Regions from separate parts of the Bacillus sp. D386 genome, predicted to be linked through region 2. Evidence: a T-box and tRNA genes for the amino acid it is inferred to sense, from the RefSeq annotation. Region 2 holds a T-box; the other holds one or more tRNA genes.
What was found. A T-box is a leader RNA that pairs with one kind of tRNA and senses whether it is charged. The one in region 2 lies ahead of trpS (tryptophan--tRNA ligase), so its partner is inferred to be a tRNA-Trp.
Positions count from the first base shown of each region.

Region 1 (3,392 bases), on a different contig from region 2:
AACTGTAATATCATGTCTCAATCCGGCAAGTGAAGAAATATTTATAATAGACCCATTATTATTTTCAACCATTGTAGGTAAGACTGCTCTCATACCGTAAAATATTCCGTTTTGGTTAATATCAATTATTTTTTTATACAAACTTTCTTCTATATCTAAAAGTCCAGTTATTGCCCCTGCTAGACCTGCATTATTCACTAAAATATCAATAGTGCCAAATGTATCTTTAGTTTTTTGTACTACATTGTCCCAACTCTTGGGATTTGTAACATCTAATTCTACAAAAATAGCCTTATCTTCACCTATGTCTCTTGCTATTTTTTCTCCGTTTTCTATATCAAGATCTCCTATTACAACTCTAGCACCTTCTTCAGAAAGCTTTCTTGAATGAAATTCCCCCATACCTTTGGCTCCGCCAGTAATAATCGCTACTTTCCCATCTAAAAGACCCATTATTATTCCCCCTAAATGTCATTCCGCATTTTAAAAGAGTTAAATTCTTAGAGAATGCTGTCATTTATATGTTAGAGTCAATCGACTTAACACTCAATAAGTAGGTATAATGAATTTGTTGAATAATCAACAAATTCATTATGTTTGTTTATCTCTAAATGAATAAAAGGGTGATTTATATTGAATAATCCAAATCGACAAATACGAAAGAAGCAATTAACTAAGAAGTTACTAAAAAATGCTTTTATAGATTTGATATTAGAAAATAATGATGTGCATGCTATCACAATTAGTGAAATTACTGATCGAGCTGATTTTAATAGAGGTACTTTCTATATCCATTACCAAGATAAAATCAATCTCCTAGAAGAGTTATACCAAGATGCTATTGAAGGCATAGATCAGGCTATTAAAAAACCATATAGAAATAAGAGTAAAGTGTTTTTAAATGAGGTTATTCCTTCTAATAAGCTCATATTTGAGTATATCGAAAAGCATAAAATGTTGTTTAAAGCTCTAGATCTTATAGAGGACAATCCAGATATATATAAGCGACTTGAACTATTTTTATGGAATTTATTTACTAAAGAAATATATATTGAAAGAGAAACTGACATACAGGAAACAATGTATGATATCTTTCTAAGTTTTCAAGTCTCCGCTACAGTTGGTGTCATAAAGTATTGGATTAAAAATGATTTTATTTTCTCTACAAATATTATGAGCGAACAATTAACATCTTTTTATTCGGATAAAGTAATTGCGATGAATTTCAGGAATAGGAACCTTGATTGAGAGAAGTTTTTTCCTAATACTTGGATGTAAAAATTCTAATCCCTTCGTTCATTCATACACACTGCACAAAAATTGCCCAAGATTTCTAGAAATAATGGAATTAAGAGATTCAGCTTGTATAAATATAATAATCATTGGCACCCTGAATTAATGGATTGTTTGGACTTTATTTATGCAAATATTGTGTATAGCGTTTTACTCAATCATCCGTAGGTCCCACTAAAGATAAAAGGTTGTAGGTTAATAGATATGGAAAGATTGTGGCAAATAGAAAAAAACCATGTACATCTTGTACATGGTTTTATGACCCCTACGGGATTCGAACCCGTGTTACCGCCGTGAAAGGGCGGTGTCTTAACCGCTTGACCAAGGGGCCAAATGGCTCCGCAGGTAGGATTCGAACCTACGACCGCTCGGTTAACAGCCGAGTGCTCTACCACTGAGCTACTGCGGAATAATAATATGGGCGACTCAAACTATCGACTTGACACTTATCAGGCGTGTACTCTAACCAGCTGAGCTATAGGCCCTTTATGATATTTTTTGGAGCGGGTGAAGGGAATCGAACCCTCATCATCAGCTTGGAAGGCTGAGGTTTTACCACTAAACTACACCCGCATCTATGGGACAGCTGATGAAAATCGAACCCACGAATGTCGGAACCACAATCCAATGCGTTAACCACTCCGTCACAATCGCCATATTTATTGGCAGGGGCAGTAGGAATTGAACCCACACTGGAGGTTTTGGAGACCTCTGTTCTACCTTTAAACTATGCCCCTATAATGAATGGTGGAGGGGGGCAGATTCGAACTGCCGAACCCGAAGGAGCGGATTTACAGTCCGCCGCGTTTAGCCACTTCGCTACCCCTCCGATTATTTTGAGTGCCGGCAAGAGGACTTGAACCCCCAACCTACTGATTACAAGTCAGTTGCTCTACCAATTGAGCTACACCGGCATAATATTTAGGAAAAATCATTATTTGTCATATTTTAATTAATAATGGTGGCTCAGGACGGAATCGAACCGCCGACACAAGGATTTTCAGTCCTTTGCTCTACCGACTGAGCTACTGAGCCAACTTCATTATGTAAATGGCGGTCCGGACGGGACTCGAACCCGCGACCTCCTGCGTGACAGGCAGGCATTCTAACCAACTGAACTACCGGACCATTTATTGTGGGAATAGTATTTGAAGCTGCGACCTTCGGGTTATGAACCTTACAAGTTACCAGACTGCTCCATCCCGCAACGCTATAACTATTGCTTTAGATAATATATGGCGGAGGAAGAGGGATTCGAACCCCCGCGCGGTTTAACCCGCCTCCCGGTTTTCAAGACCGGTCCCTTCAGCCAGACTTGGGTATTCCTCCATATATATAATAAACCTTGTAGGACTCGAATCTATGACAGAACGATTATAATCCGTATGCTCTAAACAACTGAGATACACCGCCAAAACCAAAATCCTATTGGGTTTAAATTAGTCATGGTGGAGCCTAGCGGGATCGAACCGCTGACCTCCTGCGTGCAAAGCAGGCGCTCTCCCAGCTGAGCTAAGGCCCCATATTTTTAGAATGGTCGGGAAGACAGGATTCGAACCTGCGACCCCTTGGTCCCAAACCAAGTGCTCTACCAAGCTGAGCTACTTCCCGCAAGGAATTGGCGCGCCCGAGAGGAGTCGAACCCCTAACCTTTTGATCCGTAGTCAAACGCTCTATCCAATTGAGCTACGGGCGCATTCTTGCAAACAACTAGTGCCGAGGGCCGGTCTCGAACCGGCACGGTAGTCACCTACCGCAGGATTTTAAGTCCTGTGCGTCTGCCAATTCCGCCACCCCGGCATATAACTTGGCATTGGAGCGGAAGACGGGATTCGAACCCGCGACCCCCACCTTGGCAAGGTGGTGTTCTACCACTGAACTACTTCCGCATATAAGTGCGGGTGAAGGGAGTCGAACCCCCACGCCATAAGGCGCCAGATCCTAAGTCTGGTGCGTCTGCCAATTCCGCCACACCCGCATGTTTAAAGATGGTGAACCATTAAGGACTCGAACCTGCGATCCTCGAGGTTCTAATTGATTAATTTCAAACTCTCTCGTTGACTGCTTTATTATTTTAATCTGTATTTATCTATATTTCA
Region 1 is NZ_VEMV01000002.1:44,364-47,755, forward strand. Features, by position in the region: gene FHY45_RS05205 (SDR family NAD(P)-dependent oxidoreductase) at 1-453, opposite strand, end outside; gene FHY45_RS05210 (TetR/AcrR family transcriptional regulator) at 634-1,248, shown strand; tRNA gene FHY45_RS05215 (tRNA-Glu) at 1,553-1,624, opposite strand; tRNA gene FHY45_RS05220 (tRNA-Asn) at 1,628-1,702, opposite strand; tRNA gene FHY45_RS05225 (tRNA-Gly) at 1,793-1,866, opposite strand; tRNA gene FHY45_RS05230 (tRNA-Trp) at 1,957-2,030, opposite strand; tRNA gene FHY45_RS05235 (tRNA-Tyr) at 2,039-2,122, opposite strand; tRNA gene FHY45_RS05240 (tRNA-Thr) at 2,135-2,207, opposite strand; tRNA gene FHY45_RS05245 (tRNA-Phe) at 2,253-2,328, opposite strand; tRNA gene FHY45_RS05250 (tRNA-Asp) at 2,345-2,421, opposite strand; tRNA gene FHY45_RS05260 (tRNA-Ser) at 2,530-2,622, opposite strand; tRNA gene FHY45_RS05265 (tRNA-Ala) at 2,740-2,815, opposite strand; tRNA gene FHY45_RS05270 (tRNA-Pro) at 2,828-2,904, opposite strand; tRNA gene FHY45_RS05275 (tRNA-Arg) at 2,913-2,989, opposite strand; tRNA gene FHY45_RS05280 (tRNA-Leu) at 3,008-3,093, opposite strand; tRNA gene FHY45_RS05285 (tRNA-Gly) at 3,108-3,182, opposite strand; tRNA gene FHY45_RS05290 (tRNA-Leu) at 3,190-3,271, opposite strand.
Region 1: it encodes a tRNA-Trp, which carries the amino acid that the T-box ahead of trpS (tryptophan--tRNA ligase) is inferred to sense. The anticodon was not compared.

Region 2 (3,392 bases):
CACGATCAATTTTACCTGTTTCATATAAGTTTACGGCTGTATTAGTATCTTTTACGATTTTAAAATTGATTGTTTCGAGCTTTACAGTATCTTTATCCCAGTATTGATCATTTTTAGAAAGTGTGAAACTTTCTTCATGTTTCCACTCAGACATCGTGAATGGTCCATTATAAAGTGTTGTATCTGCTTCAAGACCAAATTTTTCGCCTTGTTCTTCAACAAATTTTTGATTTTGTGGCATGAATGTTCCGAAAGAAAGTAGAGATTGGAAATAAGGGATAGCATTTGTTAGTTTAATTTCAAGAGTGTAATCATCAAGCGCTTTAGCACCTAACTCTTCCACTTTCTTTTTACCAGTGTTGATTTCTTCTGCATTTTCAATTACATACATCATGTATGCATATTCAGCAGCAGTATCAGGATTTACAGCTTTTTGCCAAGCATAAATGAAATCGTGAGCTGTTACAGGATCACCATTTGACCATTTAGCATCTTGGCGCAGTTTGATAGTGAAAGTTTTTCCATCTTCACTTACTGTTGGATCTCCCTCAGCAACACCTGCAACAACTTTATCTCCCTCACCTAAACGGTAAAGACCTTCCATCGTATTGTTCATAACGTTGAAAGAAACAGAGTCAGTAGCCATTACAGTGTCCATAGACGGAATTTCAGAACTTTCTACCAAGTTAAGTACTTGTTCAACGTCTTTCTTGCCTTCACCTTTATCATTGCCACCTGTCTCTTCGTCTCCGCCGGAACAAGCTGCAAGGAAAGTGCTCAAAGCAAGAATCATTACAAGAAATAATGAGATTTTTTTTGCTTTCATACTAGTAAATGACCTCCCTATTTTTTACTCTTCTAATTTTCAGAAGATTTCGTAACCAATCATAAAACGTTTCAGAATTTTTTGCAATCATTTTTTTACATTTTGTTTACGAACATATGTCATTTCGAATACAAGAATTAACAACAAACCTTGATACACCAATGTCTGGGTAAAATATCCTATAAAAACAAAAAAATTATATTTTTCAGATAATTCCAACCAGAAAAGCATATTTAATTAAAATGAAACGTTATGAATATAATAAAATTTTATAAATAAACTTGCAACTTTTAATTTTTAAATTATTGGTATAAAATTTAAATACACTTTATAAAACAACTTATATTCGGAGGAAACCCATGAAGTCTTCACAAAAAAAATTTCTTTTATTAAACGGTATCAGCCTTCTAATTTCAATTATCTATTCAATTAATATAAAAAGTCCCTTTCTGCTTTCATTGATTGATAGCTATTTTATGATTGGCCTCTTTTATGTTTGTGCCGGCGCTCTCCTATATGTAATAGGAGGAGGTTTCTTTTCTTTCTTTTCCTACTCGTTTAAAAAATTCTGGAAAATCAATTCAAAAAAAGAAGAATATATATCTGAACTAGAAGGCGATTCTAAAGATAAAGGCCCGAATATGGAGGTACTTACCTTTTCCTGGACTAGCCCTTTACTTTATGCAGGTATCTTTTCATGTGTCATTACCTTTATTTGCTCAATTATTTTCTTTGGATAGTTGCTTTTCTAATCAGGTTTAAGTAGAATATCATTACTTAATATTTATTATAGGCTATGACAAAGAGTAGTAAGGTAGTACAAGGTTTTCAGAGAGTTTGTGGTTGCTGCGAACAAACAGCCCGTATACCTGAATGGACTTTTAAGCCTCCTGTAGGAAAAATGACAGTATGACAGGACGTTTGCCCGCGTTACTGGGCAAGAATATCTTTTTGGATATTCCTGAGTGGTTTATGTATAGAACGTAAACAATTAGGGTGGTACCGCGAATCCCATTCGTCCCTTTTAATAGTGGAGACGAATGGGATTTTTTATATTGAAAGGAGAATGAAAATGAGTATTATTTTTTCTGGCATTCAGCCAACCGGTCTGGTGACCCTTGGTAATTATATAGGAGCATTACGGCAGTTCGTAGAATTGCAAAATGATTCCCATTGTTACTTTTGCATAGTTGATCACCATGCGATTACGGTTCCGCAGGATCGCCTCGAACTAAGAAAGAACATTCGAAATCTTGCAGCCCTTTATCTGGCTGTTGGGATTGATCCTGAGAAAGCGACAATTTTTATCCAATCTGAGGTTCCCGCTCATACAGAAGCCGGATGGATTATGCAATGTAATACTTCTATTGGTGAACTTGAGCGAATGACTCAATATAAAGATAAATCTAAATCACAGGTATCTGTTTCAGCCGGTCTTCTGACTTATCCTCCATTGATGGCTGCTGATATCCTTTTATATCAAACCAACATTGTTCCAGTAGGCGATGATCAAAAACAGCATGTTGAATTGACACGTGATATTGCTGAACGCTTCAATAAAAAATATGGAGATGTCTTTACAATCCCTGATATCCAACTACCTGCTTCAGGGGCGCGAATCATGGCTTTACAGGAGCCAACCAAAAAAATGAGCAAATCCGATCCAAATAAAAAATCAACTATTTCTTTATTAGATGATCTAAAGCAGGTTGAGAAGAAAATCAAGAGTGCGGTTACGGATTCAGAAGGAATCGTGAAATTCGACAAGGAAAATAAACCAGGTATTTCAAACCTTCTATCCATTCACTCTGCACTAAGCGGTGAAAGCATAGAATCCATTGAAAAACGCTTTGTAGGTAAGGGATATGGAGATTTTAAAGCAGAGGTTGCCAATGTAGTGGTTGAAACACTACGACCTATTCAGGAACGTCATCAGGAATTACTGAATTCCCCTGAATTGGATGAAATCCTCGACAAAGGAGCTCTCGAGGCAAATAAAGCTGCTAATAAAACATTACGAAAAATGAAAAACGCAATTGGTTTAGGTCGTAAAAGAAGATAAAGATTGTTCTAAATTAAAGTGCTGAAGCTAGATTTGTATTGAATCTAGCTTCAGCACTTTTTTATTATATTCGACTTCAGGGCCTAGGAACTCGAGTCATAAGCAAATACTCTGCGGAGGCCAACAGGATGTTGGTCACAAAGACGTTGCCACACGATGTGGCGCTTTTAGTCTTCGTTCCTTAAGTTAGTTTCAGCTTTTATTCAATCTAGCTTCGGCTCCTAGGAGCTTGAGTCATAAGCTTTTTATATAAAAAAACCATCCATTACAGCATGGATGGTCGATCTCCTACTTCTATTTCCCAGAGCTTTTCGAAAAATGGTTGGCCTTTTATTAAACGTTCACATAACATGGCGTGTTTTTCTGACCAGCCTATCTTCATTTCCGAGTATAGCTTGTGCCATATTTCATCAAAATCCATTTTTAAAACTGTTGAATATTGTTCAGGCGCCCATTCTGTATACCAATAACGAATTTCAGCTGTATTGCTTGAACTTTTTAATT
Region 2 is NZ_VEMV01000001.1:778,251-781,642, forward strand. Features, by position in the region: gene FHY45_RS03725 (peptide ABC transporter substrate-binding protein) at 1-826, opposite strand, end outside; gene FHY45_RS03730 (DUF3899 domain-containing protein) at 1,186-1,566, shown strand; T-box leader at 1,614-1,852, shown strand; gene trpS (tryptophan--tRNA ligase) at 1,899-2,888, shown strand; gene FHY45_RS03740 (YjbA family protein) at 3,154-3,392, opposite strand, start outside.